DNA from 2 places in the Paenibacillus marchantiae genome. Region 2 is predicted to be linked to the other one. Evidence: a T-box and tRNA genes for the amino acid it is inferred to sense, from the RefSeq annotation. Region 2 holds a T-box; the other holds one or more tRNA genes.

Region 1 (7,604 bases), 1.8 Mb from region 2:
AACAACCCGCAGAACTTTATCCGTTCTTTTCGAAAATGGGAAGGGATCACTCCTGGACAGTATAGGGAACGAAAGCAGAAGCCTGATCTATCCATAAAGCAATAATTGGCTCTTTTGGTGATGAAGTACGACGGTTATAACTATTTCTATCTATAGAAGAAGAACGTTTGTTATTTAGTCGAAGAATAAGTTGTTTTATATATGAACATCAAAAGGGAGCAGTATAACTGCTCCCTTTGCTCCCTTAAAATTTCATCTAAATTGATTATTGCTGAAATGGGTGTACTGTTACTTGGGCCGTACCACTTTCATATTCGGTTGCTCCAATTGAATCAGAATTTTACCGAACTTCCCTCCACGTGAGAATGTAACCATACCATCCTTGTAAGTGTCTCTAATATATTGCTCAGCCAGGGCAAGTGAACCTTCATCCGTTGGCAGTTCATGCGTACTAAGCCACTCCTGAAGCTTATCAACGACTTCCTCAACAGACATCTCCATATAACTTGTTTCTTTAGTGATCAAGGTGGTGTAAGAATAATCTTTCAGGTACAGCAGCTGTTGTATATATCCCATATCTCCAGCGTTGTATGATGGATAGACACCTAGTACCTCTTTAAGCTCATTTATTAGTGTGTGTTCTCTCGGTCCAGCCATCGTGCTGATATAAACATACTTTCGGGCAGTGCTGATCGCCTGTTCAATCGTTTCCCAATTCGACATTGCCGGGCACATGGATGCAAATGCAAAATCATATTTCTTCTCCCAACCCTTGTCCTGAATCGATATATCCTCGAACCGCTCTGAAACGATATCAATACTGGATGTAAGGGATGCAGGAATTGTCTCCTTCATTAATGAAACTAACAGTTCAGAGGGCTCTACAGCTGTAACGGTCGCTCCTTTGGTTGCAAAAGGAATCGTAAAGATGCCCGACGCTGCTCCAATGTCTAATATCGATACCCCGTCAAAACTCACTCCCTGATTTTCAATCCAGCCTATGATGCGTCCGGATCGCTGCTTTCCTTCTTCTGTAAACGATTGTTGATGATATTCTCTAGCCCATCGTTCAAACGCTGATTTCGCGTCAAACGCTGCGCTCTTCATATTGTATGTTGAAGCTGTGGACTGATTCTTCCACGCTTCTTCCCACATAGATAGATCGAATAATATTTCAGAATGCTTGGATATATGTTTTTCCTCAGACACGTTGCTTCCCTCCATTTCTTTTATAAAATATAAATCCGCTCGCAAAAAGGATATTATCTTGTTTTGATAAGCATCTTTTATATGTTTAAAAGAGCTATAATATCCATAATTATTCAAAATAATATCAGAGACTTTATATGTCTACAATATACTCATTGAAGTTATGCGTCAATACATAAACAAAAATAACTTCATCTCCTTCTATAAGCCATAAGAAATTAGGGGATGAAATTGACGCAGTAGCACAGCAATTGAAAGGTCGCCAATTTACAGGTAAAGCACTACTTTGAATCTAGAGATACCAGAATGTCGCGTATTTGCCCAAGCACATCATGCTGAATTCCCCTGCAGTAATTGTTGTGGTGACCTACAAGAATCCATTCAGGATCCCCCTCTTTGCCTAAGTACCACAAGTCATCTTTCAACCCATCAAATAAAAAAAGCTCATTAGATTTTGCATCTAATGAGCTTTTCCTTACTTGCTTGAATACCGGCGAGAGGACTCGAACCTCCACGGTTTCCCACTCGATTTTGAGTCGAGCGCGTCTGCCATTCCGCCACGCCGGCATATGATGTTTTTATAAAAATATACTGGAGGCGCCACCCAGATTCGAACTGGGGATAAAGCTTTTGCAGAGCTGTGCCTTACCACTTGGCTATGGCGCCATATTTTGGAGCGGACGACGGGAATCGAACCCGCGACCCTCGCCTTGGCAAGGCGATGCTCTACCGCTGAGCCACGTCCGCATAATGGCTGGGGATATAGGATTTGAACCTATGCATGACGGAGTCAAAGTCCGTTGCCTTACCGCTTGGCTAATCCCCAAAAAACAAAAGGGCGATCGAGGGGAATTGAACCCCCGAATGCCGGATCCACAAACCGGTGCGTTAACCACTTCGCCACGACCGCCATAATACAATATGCTCTTAAAAGTTAATTGGCAGGGGCAGCAGGAATTGAACCCACACCAACGGTTTTGGAGACCGTTGTTCTACCTTTAAACTATGCCCCTAAAAACTGGTGGAGGATGATGGATTCGAACCACCGAACCCGTACGGGAGCAGATTTACAGTCTGATGCGTTTGGCCACTTCGCTAATCCTCCAGGATTACATGGTGCCGGCGAGAGGACTTGAACCCCCAACCTACTGATTACAAGTCAGTTGCTCTACCAGTTGAGCTACACCGGCGTATTAAGTTGTGATAAATGGTGGCTCGGGACGGAATCGAACCGCCGACACGAGGATTTTCAGTCCTCTGCTCTACCGACTGAGCTACCGAGCCACAATAAAGTTTAATCTCGAAACGTTACACTTTATCTAGGGCGTTCGGTGCCATATAGCAGATTTAGTGAACAGCTTCCTCATGTAAAGATTAAAATGGCGGAACCGACGGGATTCGAACCCGCGATCTCCTGCGTGACAGGCAGGCATGTTAGGCCAACTACACCACGGTTCCAGATCACTTTCTTGAAAGAAAGTATAATTGCGGGGGCAGGATTTGAACCTGCGGCCTTCGGGTTATGAGCCCGACGAGCTACCGGGCTGCTCCACCCCGCGTCGTTATTAAAAGTTATATGGTGGAGGCTGAGGGGATCGAACCCCCGACCCTCTGCTTGTAAGGCAGATGCTCTCCCAGCTGAGCTAAGCCTCCGAACAACACATTTATGATCTTATCATAAAACTGCTGTGAAAATCAACTTCTTTTTTTGAAGTTAGATATGACCCGTAGGGGATTCGAACCCCTGTTACCTCCGTGAAAGGGAGGTGTCTTAACCCCTTGACCAACGGGCCTTACTATGGCGGAGAGAGAGGGATTCGAACCCTCGAGACGCTTGTGGCGCCTACACGATTTCCAATCGTGCTCCTTCGGCCAACTCGGACACCTCTCCATATGGCTCCCCGAACAGGGCTCGAACCTGTGACAACTCGATTAACAGTCGAGTGCTCTACCAACTGAGCTATCAGGGAATATGCTTCAGAGATCATTCTCTGAAAACTAGATCCGAAACGAAATGTGCGATTTATAACTTGCATATTTGGATAAGCCCTCGACCGATTAGTACTGGTCAGCTCCATGCATTGCTGCACTTCCACCCCCAGCCTATCTACCTCGTCGTCTTCAAGGGGTCTTACATACTGGGAAATCTCATCTTGAGGGGGGCTTCACGCTTAGATGCTTTCAGCGCTTATCCCTTCCGTACATAGCTACCCAGCGGTGCTCCTGGCGGAACAACTGGTACACCAGCGGTACGTCCATCCCGGTCCTCTCGTACTAAGGACAGCTCCTCTCAAATTTCCTACGCCCACGACAGATAGGGACCGAACTGTCTCACGACGTTCTGAACCCAGCTCGCGTACCGCTTTAATGGGCGAACAGCCCAACCCTTGGGACCTACTTCAGCCCCAGGATGCGATGAGCCGACATCGAGGTGCCAAACCTCCCCGTCGATGTGGACTCTTGGGGGAGATAAGCCTGTTATCCCCAGGGTAGCTTTTATCCGTTGAGCGATGGCCCTTCCATGCGGTACCACCGGATCACTAAGCCCGACTTTCGTCCCTGCTCGACTTGTAGGTCTCGCAGTCAAGCTCCCTTATGCCTTTGCACTCTTCGAATGATTTCCAACCATTCTGAGGGAACCTTTGGGCGCCTCCGTTACTCTTTAGGAGGCGACCGCCCCAGTCAAACTGCCCACCTGACACTGTCCCCGCACCGGATTACGGTACCAGGTTAGAACCTAGATACGATCAGGGTGGTATCCCAACGGTGCCTCCACGCAAGCTGGCGCTCACGTTTCAAAGGCTCCCACCTATCCTGTACAGATCGTACCCAAATTCAATATCAAGCTGCAGTAAAGCTCCATGGGGTCTTTCCGTCTTGTCGCGGGTAACCTGCATCTTCACAGGTATTAAAATTTCACCGGATCTCTCGTTGAGACAGCGCCCAAGTCGTTACGCCATTCGTGCGGGTCAGAATTTACCTGACAAGGAATTTCGCTACCTTAGGACCGTTATAGTTACGGCCGCCGTTTACTGGGGCTTCGGTTCACAGCTTCGGATTGCTCCTAACCGCTCCCCTTAACCTTCCAGCACCGGGCAGGCGTCAGCCCGTATACTTCGCCTTACGGCTTCGCACAGACCTGTGTTTTTGCTAAACAGTCGCTTGGGCCTTTTCACTGCGGCCCCCTCGTGCTATTCACACTACCGGGGCACCCCTTCTCCCGAAGTTACGGGGTCATTTTGCCGAGTTCCTTAACGAGAGTTCTTCCGCGCGCCTTAGAATTCTCTTCTCGCCTACCTGTGTCGGTTTGCGGTACGGGCACCATCACCTGGCTAGAGGCTTTTCTTGGCAGTGTGAGATCATGACCTTCGCTACTATAATTTTCGCTCCCCATCACAGCCCAGCCTTAATGATGTGCGGATTTGCCTACACATCAGCCTCACTGCTTAGACGGACATCCATCAGTCCGCGTCACTACCCTGCTGCGTCCCCCCATTGCTCATAACGGCTTACGGTGGTACAGGAATTTCGACCTGTTGTCCTTCGACTACGCCTTTCGGCCTCGCCTTAGGTCCCGACTTACCCTGAGCGGACGAGCCTTCCTCAGGAACCCTTAGGCTTTCGGCGGATCAGATTCTCACTGATCTTTTCGTTACTCATACCGGCATTCTCACTTGTATAATGTCCAGCGCTCCTTACGGTACACCTTCAACCCTTATACAACGCTCCCCTACCCCTGATACATAGTATCAAGCCATAGCTTCGGTGGTGTGTTTAGCCCCGTTACATTTTCGGCGCAGAGTCACTCGACCAGTGAGCTATTACGCACTCTTTCAATGGTGGCTGCTTCTAAGCCAACATCCTGGTTGTCTGTGCAACTCCACATCCTTTCCCACTTAACACACACTTGGGGACCTTAGCTGATGGTCTGGGCTGTTTCCCTTTTGACAATGGATCTTAGCACTCACTGTCTGACTCCCGGAAGTAAGTCTATGGCATTCGGAGTTTGACTGAGCTTGGTAACCCTTGCGGGCCCCGCACCCAATCAGTGCTCTACCTCCACGACTCTGTTTTCCGAGGCTAGCCCTAAAGCTATTTCGGGGAGAACCAGCTATCTCCGAGTTCGATTGGAATTTCTCCGCTACCCCCACCTCATCCCCGCATTTTTCAACATGCGTGGGTTCGGGCCTCCAGTGCGTGTTACCGCACCTTCACCCTGGACAGGGGTAGATCACCCGGTTTCGGGTCTACGTCCACGTACTATGTCGCCCTATTCAGACTCGCTTTCGCTGCGGCTCCGGCTCTTCACCTTAACCTTGCACGGGAACGTAACTCGCCGGTTCATTCTACAAAAGGCACGCCATCACCCCTAAAACGGGCTCTGACTTTTTGTAAGCACACGGTTTCAGGTTCTATTTCACTCCCCTTCCGGGGTGCTTTTCACCTTTCCCTCACGGTACTGCTTCACTATCGGTCGCTAGGAAGTATTTAGCCTTGGCAGATGGTCCTGCCGGATTCATACGGGGTTTCACGTGCCCCGCACTACTCGGGATACATCTCGGAGGGAACAGACTTTCAAGTACAGGGCTTTTACCTTCTTTGGCGGGCCTTTCCAGACCTCTTCGCTTAACCGGTTCCTTTGTAACTCCATGTGAGATGTCCCACAACCCCAAAGAGCAAGCTCTCTGGTTTGGGCTTCTCCGCGTTCGCTCGCCGCTACTGACGGAATCACTATTGTTTTCTCTTCCTCAAGGTACTTAGATGTTTCAGTTCCCTTGGTATGCCTCTGCATAACCTATGTATTCAGTTATGAGTAACTGGAAATTACCCCAGCTGGGTTTCCCCATTCGGACACCCCCGGATCAAAGCTTGCTTACAGCTCCCCGAGGCAGTTTCGTTGTTCGCCACGTCCTTCATCGGCTCCTAGCGCCTAGGCATCCTCCGTGTGCTCTTAGTAGCTTAACCAATTGCTCCAAGGAGCAAATGCAATCTACCGTTTTTATTGAAACTTGTTTAACACAAGTTCAGCTTAAAAAGGAATGTTCTAATTCGCAAAATTTCGTTTCGATATCTAGTTTTCAAAGAACAAGCTCCATGCAAAAGCAAGCTGTTTGAGAGTTTGAGCTCTCAAAACTGAGCAACGAGTGAGTAATTTTTGCAGCTAAGCTGCATATTTGAATGTTTCCACTCGGGAAACGATTCTCCATAGAAAGGAGGTGATCCAGCCGCACCTTCCGATACGGCTACCTTGTTACGACTTCACCCCAATCATCTATCCCACCTTCGGCGGCTGGCTCCTTGCGGTTACCCCACCGACTTCGGGTGTTATAAACTCTCGTGGTGTGACGGGCGGTGTGTACAAGACCCGGGAACGTATTCACCGCGGCATGCTGATCCGCGATTACTAGCAATTCCGACTTCATGCAGGCGAGTTGCAGCCTGCAATCCGAACTGAGACCGGCTTTGTTGGGATTGGCTCCATCTCGCGATTTCGCAGCCCGTTGTACCGGCCATTGTAGTACGTGTGTAGCCCAGGTCATAAGGGGCATGATGATTTGACGTCATCCCCACCTTCCTCCGGTTTGTCACCGGCAGTCTATCTAGAGTGCCCACCCGAAGTGCTGGCAACTAAATATAAGGGTTGCGCTCGTTGCGGGACTTAACCCAACATCTCACGACACGAGCTGACGACAACCATGCACCACCTGTCTTGAATGTTCCGAAGAAAAGGTACATCTCTGCACCGGTCATTCAGATGTCAAGACCTGGTAAGGTTCTTCGCGTTGCTTCGAATTAAACCACATACTCCACTGCTTGTGCGGGTCCCCGTCAATTCCTTTGAGTTTCAGTCTTGCGACCGTACTCCCCAGGCGGAGTGCTTAATGTGTTAACTTCGGCACCAAGGGTATCGAAACCCCTAACACCTAGCACTCATCGTTTACGGCGTGGACTACCAGGGTATCTAATCCTGTTTGCTCCCCACGCTTTCGCGCCTCAGCGTCAGTTACAGCCCAGAGAGTCGCCTTCGCCACTGGTGTTCCTCCACATATCTACGCATTTCACCGCTACACGTGGAATTCCACTCTCCTCTTCTGCACTCAAGTCACCCAGTTTCCAGTGCGATCCGGGGTTGAGCCCCGGGATTAAACACCAGACTTAAATGACCGCCTGCGCGCGCTTTACGCCCAATAATTCCGGACAACGCTTGCCCCCTACGTATTACCGCGGCTGCTGGCACGTAGTTAGCCGGGGCTTTCTTCTCAGGTACCGTCACCTTGAGAGCAGTTACTCTCCCAAGCGTTCTTCCCTGGCAACAGAGCTTTACGATCCGAAAACCTTCATCACTCACGCGGCATTGCTCCGTCAGGCTTTCGCCCATTGCGGAAGATCCCCTA
Region 2 (7,604 bases):
GGCACTCATGAGTGTTATGGCGTTTCCACTGGGATAAGACGTTATGTTAATTATGAAATGAAGAGACGACCCGTAACCTTGCATGGACTGCAGGCTGCTGATCGTCTTTTTGCGTTACTCATCATATTTATACGTACTGGCATTGAGGATTTTCACATGAACCTCGACCTTACCGAGTTTAAACCCCTCAAGTGGGTTGGCCCGTTTATATACCGCCTGTCTCCATAGGGGGAGATCATGACGATATAGATGTTCCACAAAACCGTAGGAATCAATCTTGCGTGATTTGGTTTTCTCAAACGTATTGCGAATTTCGGACTCAATCTGTTTCTCCGCTTCCTTTTCCATAACATGGGGAGAGCGATGAGAGTTATGATCCTCGATGATGGCGCTTTTAACCGAAGTAACCAGGTCGAATGTAACGCCATTTCCTTCTTTCCTCGCCTTAATCGTGGTCTTTGGGTGATTAAGCCTAAGCGTCAGCTCCGGCGTTTTGCTCCCGTTGCTGTATACATACAACGGATATTGAAAGACGCGGTCATAATTCACGTATCGTGTTCCATCAGCGTCTTTACCCGTTAACCTGCCTTGACTTTTACCATTTGAAATGACGTAAAACCCATCCATCCTAATAAGCGGGGGGGCTTTTTCTCCGTTAAACCAGGTCTCATTCTGATTGGTAATGGAAGGCAAAAGAATAACTGAAGCAGGCTCCCGAAATCCGTCAAGGAGCTGATGAAGCCGGATGGGTTCATAACCGGAATGTTGCTTATACAGCTTCATCGGTTCAAACAGCTCTATGGTCTGGGCGGATTGGTTCAGCAGTGCAGAGGGAGCGAGTACATCTGTAATGTTACGCTCTGTACCGTAGAGCCATGGGGTATATCTCAGTTGGCCTGAATGCAACAGTGTATTAAAGACATCTTCCAGCCGTCCATTCAACACATTTTTGGATAAGACAATCGCTTTTACATGGGTCCATAACGTTTGTTGCTGAGAAGTTTGATATAGATCATCAATAGCCATACTCAGCGTAGAACCCTCACCCCGTCCGATCCAGATATCACTTGCTTGCCTTGAAGTGGGCCCTTCCTGCTTGGCAATACTGGAGAAATCAATGAGTTGGGCGTAAGCAACATATTGGTTGTCTACATAATCTATTCCTACAGCCGTGATAAAGTTAATACTCTGAACCTCTTTGGAATCCCAGCACCCGGTCAGCAGGATAAAGCAGCTTATTAACAAGCTAACTTTAGCCATCCATCTTGTCACGAGCCTTTCCTCCGGCGAGTGGAATCCTGTGTATGGAGTACAGCTGGGCGCTTGGTCCGTTTCATAGAAGGGGGCATGGATACGGCTTGGGTGAAGTCGCCGGGTATATAAGGTGAGACGGGTGACAGGTATGAGACGCCATAACACTCCAAGGATACGAGGTGCACCAGCAGACCCAGTAGTCCAATCATGAAACCGAATAACCCAAGAATGGAAGAAATGACTAGCATCCCAATCCGGACTTGAGCAGTAGCCCCACTAAGCACGGTATTCACCAAAATATAGCTGGAGATTACCGAAATAGCCACCGTGACAATGATCGTGGGGGAAGTAATTCCTGCTCGGATAGCTGCATCTCCGATAATAAGCCCACCTACGACGCTGACGGTTTGCCCCAAGGCTCGTGGGAGTCGGCGGCCGGCTTCATTAAATAGCTCGAACATAAATATCATTAAAAATGCTTCCAGCGTTACTGGCATAGGTAGACCCATCCGTGTACCCGAAATGGTTGCAAGCAGAGGCAAGGGGATCTGCTCCACGTTAAAACTAGTCAGGCCGATATAGAAGGCAGGAAAGAAGCAGGCAATCAGTAATCCGGAAATGCGCAAAATTCGCTCAAAAGTAACAATGAAAAAAGGGGTACTCTCGTCTTCCGGCGATTTTAACTGATTAAACAGAGTGGTTGGAGCGATAATGGCTACTGGTGAACCTTCAATGAGAACCGCAAATCGCCCATTTAAAAGGGAGTCCACGACATAATCGGGTCGCTCCGTATTATCCGTGAGTGGGAAGATGCTGCGAATTCCCCCCATAATGGCACGTTCCATAATAGAGGTACCAAGAATGCCATCGATTTCAATTTGGTCGAGATTTTGGCGTGCTTCTTTCAGAATATCCGGGTTAATGATGTCTTTGACGTATAACAGACCAATAGCGGTCTGGGTACGACCACCTTTGACATATTTCTCATAACACATGGAAGAGGTTTTCATTCGTTTGCGAATGAGGCCAATATTCACGGATAACTCCTCAGTGAACCCATCCCGAGGTCCTTTAATCGATGACTCGATCGCCGACTCCTCAGGGGTTCTTCCTGGTATACTCGCGATATCTAGACTGCAGGATTGATCACCATTTCCGAAAATGAGCAGTAATTGTCCGCTGAAAATCAGCAGATTTAAATTCTCTGTATCTGTGAGATCATCCACCGGATTCAATGTTAACCCCAATTCTTTGGGATGTGCTTCTTCTTCATGTAGAGAATGCTGTTCCAGCCGTGGGATAATAAACTGATTGATTTGTTTACCATCGACCAAACCGTCGCAATAGAGCATAATCACCGACATATCGGTTTCATCTTTGGCAGGAAAGCTTTGAATAACAACATCTGCGCAGGGACTGAACTGCTCTTCGAAAGAGGCAAGCAGCGTTTCATGGGACGTGGTGTCAATCGTTTGGTGCTCCATGATGTTTCCTCCTCTGATGGCGTGAACTGATGTATGCAACTGCTGTTGCAACCACCGCTAGTCCGCTCAGATACACGAGATTGAACGGGAATATGTATTGGACAAGCAGTTTTTCGAATGTCATATCATCCAGAGGATACAGCATGGTAAGAATAAAAAAGACGCCAAGAGTGGCACAACATATGATCCTTCTGGAGGCGCTCTTAATATTCCAAATTTCTACTACAATATACATGGCCAGACTAATCCGGGTAAAAGAACCGGCGAGCCACTGATAAATGGAAAAGAAATCAGTCTGGGCAATATATTTGCCCAAGGACGCAATTCGCCATTCTTCAAAGGCGGGATATCGCATTTTGGCAGCTTCAAAAGGGTCAAATTCCACGATCGCCCCAATGAGTGGGCCAAGTGTCAGCCCAAGGATAATGATCGCGAGCATCAGGTACTGCCATACACGTATCCGTTTGGAGAGGTGGGGCTGCAAGTACCAGATGAACAGCAACTCAAACATGCCTGCAAGACTGTAGACTGTGCCATGAAGTACGGGATGCCAGCCATGTTCAAGCACAGGCAGCAGACGACTGTAATCCTTGTACTGTGTATTGACGATAGCTACATAGAAGCCAAGCAGCACAACCAGGGGCAGGATCAAACCTGCTGTAAATGCCAGAGAGCGTATTCCTTTATAGGCCGCATAGGCACAGAGAGACATCAGAGCAATGCTTGTAACCAATATGGGCGTCTCCGTCAGGTAATTGGTTTTGGCCCAAGTGGTGGTATCATGCAGAGTGAAGTAGATCACGGACAGAAAAAAAGAGGCTGTTTCCCACCCGAAACAGCATGCCAAGAGGCTTGCCAAGATGGGAAGTCAGCCATTCATGCAAGGTTTGGTGCTGGAGAAAACGAGAGACATAGGCAAGCATTAGAGTGAATAAAAGATAAGGCCCTGCAGACAACAGAACGGATATCCATGCATCTCTTTTTGCCGAAGACAAAAGGGCAGGGATGATCAGGACGTGACTGATCAGGCCGACAGATAACATCATTAACATCATGGCTTGCAAAAAAGAAGGCTGTGTTGGTTTCATGCTGAGGGACCTCTTTTCCCAATATACTGTTCTCAGCAGTGTTAACGTGATCAAGCCTTCTCATACCGTCAGTCGAAATAACGTATCCCCATCGCTTCACGAACCTCAAGCATCGTCTCACGTGCAGCCTGACGGGCCTGGCGTGTGCCTTCCACGAGGATTTCTTTCACTTCATGTCCACGTTGTTCATAGTAATTTCGCCGTTCACGGAAAGGGGAGAGCAGTTCGTTAATTGCAGTGCCTGCAATCATCTTGCAATCCTTACAACCAATGGTGCCGTCACTACAGCTCGCATGAATCTCAGCGGCCTGATCCTTTCGAAACAGCTGGTGATAGGCAAATACCGGACAAATATCCGGATGTCCCGGGTCAGAACGATGAATGCGGGCAGGATCGGTTTTTGCCCTGGCCAGCTTGGCATACACATCATCAGGATGAGCATTCAACGAGATGGCATTGCCCATGCTTTTGCTCATTTTGCCCACGCCATCCAGTCCGCCCAGCCGTTCTCCGGTCAGAATACGTGGTTCAGGCAGAACGGGCGAATATAATTCATTGAACCGCCGGACCAGTTTCCGCGCTGTTTCGATATGTGGGATCTGGTCTTCCCCCGCTGGAACAAGGGTTGCTTTGCAGAACGCAATATCCGCAGCCTGACTGACAGGATAACCGAGAAATCCGTAATAGAGATCCTTATAGCCACGGTCACGCGCTTCGTTTTTAATCGTGGGATTATGCCGAAGACTGTTCACCGTGATAAACATGGAGAATATGACAGTCAGCTCGGCAATTTCCGGAATCATCGACTGGATGAACAGAGTGGCTTTATTGGGATCGATACCTACGGCAAGATAATCGAGTGTCACTTGGTGCACGCTGTCTGCAATAAGTCCCGGTTGATCATAGTGGGTCGTAAGCGCCTGTACATCAGCCAGTAAAATATACGTTTTGTACTCATCCTGCAATTGCACCCGACTGCGCAGGCTGCCAACGTAATGGCCGAGATGAAGCTGTCCGGTTGTCCGGTCTCCGGTTAAAATAATGTCTTTGTTCTTGTTCATGGTTCATTCTCCTTTGATGTTGTGATTTTTCGATCCTTAATTGCTGACGCCACCAGCCGTCTTCCACGACCATCACCTCCTTTCAGCCTGCAACAGTTTTGGGTACATACATAAATTAAAAAAGCCTCGTCCTTCATCCTGTTTCCCAGACGGGAACAGAATAGAAGGACGAGGCTTATGCTTCGCGGTGCCACCTTAATTGGCCGCTGGTTGCGGCCCACTTGAGGGATACGGATAAATATATGCAGGAAGCCCACATAATCCTTATCGATATCCTGTCCATGGATAACGGCTGAACATGCCGCCTTGCCTACTGACGATCCGCGCTCCTGAGTACAGGTGGCAGAAAGGGTTCAACTCGGAACTCCGAAGCCCATTTCCACATGACCGATACACCTGCTCACACCATCCGCCGGCTCTCTGAGGTATCCTGTCCTGTGTACTTCTCTTCATCATTGTTGATAACATCCGTTTATAATTTTTCACATTGTATCATGCTTTATCTGGATTGACCAGCTTGCGTTTTCTTCCGCTCATATTGGTGCCAAGTACACCTGCGATGATCAGCAAGGCTCCAACAAAGTGGTATCCATGGACAGGTTCATGCAATATCCAGGCTCCGCCAGCAATCGAAATGAGTGTGGACAAATTACTGAATACACTCATTTTGGAAGCTTCCAGATGAGTCAGGGCATAACTCGCCAGCAGCGTGGAGAACATGGTGGAGAGGACAGCCAGATAGGCCAGTGCTCCTAGGTAAGATGCATCTCCGAGTGGCTTCACATAATCCACCATGGTTCCGCTCGACGCGTGACGAATCAGGGAAGCTGCGTTGAAGACGATAAATCCAACCATCAGGGTCACCCAGGTCAATTCCATCGGTTTATATTTCTGCGCCAAGGGTCTTGCCAATACACCATAACCTGCAAAACACACCGTGGAGAGCAGCAGTAAAGCAATACCTTTAAAGTTGCCTGCCGACATCCCGCTCCCTTTCATCAAGAAAATAAAGATTACACCTGCCACGGACAACAGCAGGAACAGTTTTTGCAAAAGGGATGTACGTTCTTTTAGAAAGATAGAGGCCAACACAAGTGTGAATACGGGGGCCATCGCCTGGATAATCCCTGCTTCCGATGAGTTGGACGAGACTAACCCGAATGCCTGAAAGGCAAAGAACAAAACAGGAGAGAGCAGCCCTAGCGGAATGATACGCCACAGATCACGAAGGGTTAGCTTGATCTTGATCCATCCGAAAATGACAGGGATGCTGACTACGAGTAATGACAAAGCAAAACGATGTGCAAGTACATCAATTGGATGTGCCACACTCACCGTCATTTTGACAAATAAAAAGGATAAACCAATAATGGCTGCATATAAAACAGCTGCTACATATGCGTATCTTCTAGTCTGGCTATTGTTCATAGGTTTTCCTCCAATAATACGGTTTTTCTTTACTACTACAACCGCGCATATGTTGCTGCGTACGCTGTCTGACCTTATTCAATATACTGCCAGACCAATAGTGGTACAATAGACAAAAATGTTTATTGTACCGGTACACTTAAGGTAATGCTGAAGTCGGAGGAGTTGCAGAATCCAATGAGAAAATACGAAATCATCGCCGAATCACTTAAGCAATGGATTCAGGACCAATTGCGGCAGCAGAATAGTGGACAATGGCAGGACAAAGGAATCAAACTGCCGGCTGTGCGTGTTCTGGCTGAGCAGTATCAATGTAGTGTGAGTACAGCCATACGAGCGTATGAGTGGCTGGAAGAGCGGCATCTGGTCTACGCGGTGCCTCAGTCCGGATATTATGCGGTACAGAATGGAGCCGAAGTGGAGGATGGAGAGTGGCAGGGACCGCTGGATTTTGCCTCTGCAGCTCCTGATCCGCGTGTATTCCCTTATTCCGATTTTCGCCATTGTGTGGATCAGGCAATGGAGAAGAAACAGGCGGATTTGTTTTTGTATGGAACCGAGAGAGGCTTGCCTTCCTTGATTGAATTGTTGCAGAAGCAATTCGCCGATTATCAGGTGTTTGCCCGGAAGGAGCAGTTCTTTATTACTTCAGGGGTGCAGCAAGCTCTAGCTGTGCTGGCGTTAATGCCTTTTCCAAATGGGAAAAAGCAGGTAATGCTGGAACTGCCGGGTTATCATAATATGCCTTCGCTTCTACAAGGACTGAATGTCCCTATTGCAGGTGTCAGGCGCTCTCTGGAGGGCCTGGATTGGGACGCGCTCGAACGACAGTTCCGCGAAGGAGATATCAAATTTTTTTATGTTATGCCGCGTTTTCACAACCCGATTGGGACTTCCCTGACGGCAGCTGAGAAGAAAAAATTAATCCGCCTGGCGCAGCGTTATGATGTCTATCTGGTAGAGGATGATTTCTTGGCTGATTTGGAAGAGAACACGAAGCAGGACCCATTATGGTCCTATGATACAGAAGGGCGAGTCATTTATTTGAAAAGTTACTCCAAAATCCTGTTTCCCGGCCTGCGGATTGGCGTGGCTATTCTGCCTGTAAGTCTTACTGCATCGTTTAGTAAATACAAAAAAATGCTCGATATTGACACTGCAGTACTATCCCAGGCAGCACTTGAAGTCTACATCCGTAACGGGATGTTTGCCCACCATGGCAAAGTCATCCGCAGTCGTTATGCTGCCCGGATGAACAAGCTGTATCAACAGCTTAATGCTTACCCGGA

Evidence for each region. The T-box of region 2 lies ahead of trpS (tryptophan--tRNA ligase). A T-box ahead of a tRNA ligase gene usually reads a tRNA of that ligase, here a tRNA-Trp.
Region 1: it encodes a tRNA-Trp, which carries the amino acid that the T-box ahead of trpS (tryptophan--tRNA ligase) is inferred to sense. The anticodon was not compared.

What each region holds. Positions count from the first base shown of each region.
Region 1 is NZ_CP118270.1:59,122-66,725, forward strand. It holds gene PTQ21_RS00310 (helix-turn-helix domain-containing protein) at 1-105, shown strand, start outside; gene PTQ21_RS00315 (class I SAM-dependent methyltransferase) at 289-1,209, opposite strand; tRNA gene PTQ21_RS00320 (tRNA-Leu) at 1,698-1,776, opposite strand; tRNA gene PTQ21_RS00325 (tRNA-Cys) at 1,802-1,875, opposite strand; tRNA gene PTQ21_RS00330 (tRNA-Gly) at 1,882-1,956, opposite strand; tRNA gene PTQ21_RS00335 (tRNA-Gln) at 1,961-2,035, opposite strand; tRNA gene PTQ21_RS00340 (tRNA-His) at 2,047-2,119, opposite strand; tRNA gene PTQ21_RS00345 (tRNA-Trp) at 2,149-2,222, opposite strand; tRNA gene PTQ21_RS00350 (tRNA-Tyr) at 2,229-2,314, opposite strand; tRNA gene PTQ21_RS00355 (tRNA-Thr) at 2,324-2,399, opposite strand; tRNA gene PTQ21_RS00360 (tRNA-Phe) at 2,418-2,493, opposite strand; tRNA gene PTQ21_RS00365 (tRNA-Asp) at 2,590-2,667, opposite strand; tRNA gene PTQ21_RS00370 (tRNA-Met) at 2,695-2,768, opposite strand; tRNA gene PTQ21_RS00375 (tRNA-Val) at 2,787-2,862, opposite strand; tRNA gene PTQ21_RS00380 (tRNA-Glu) at 2,931-3,002, opposite strand; tRNA gene PTQ21_RS00385 (tRNA-Ser) at 3,009-3,100, opposite strand; tRNA gene PTQ21_RS00390 (tRNA-Asn) at 3,104-3,179, opposite strand; rRNA gene PTQ21_RS00395 (23S ribosomal RNA) at 3,248-6,174, opposite strand; rRNA gene PTQ21_RS00400 (16S ribosomal RNA) at 6,419-7,604, opposite strand, start outside.
Region 2 is NZ_CP118270.1:1,871,922-1,879,525, forward strand. It holds gene PTQ21_RS08635 (sensory rhodopsin transducer) at 1-37, shown strand, start outside; gene PTQ21_RS08640 (Ger(x)C family spore germination protein) at 115-1,260, opposite strand; gene PTQ21_RS08645 (spore germination protein) at 1,269-2,738, opposite strand; gene PTQ21_RS08650 (endospore germination permease) at 2,719-3,540, opposite strand; gene PTQ21_RS08655 (GerAB/ArcD/ProY family transporter) at 3,518-3,826, opposite strand; gene trpS (tryptophan--tRNA ligase) at 3,895-4,887, opposite strand; T-box leader at 5,049-5,352, opposite strand; gene PTQ21_RS08665 (DMT family transporter) at 5,380-6,315, opposite strand; gene PTQ21_RS08670 (aminotransferase-like domain-containing protein) at 6,493-7,604, shown strand, end outside.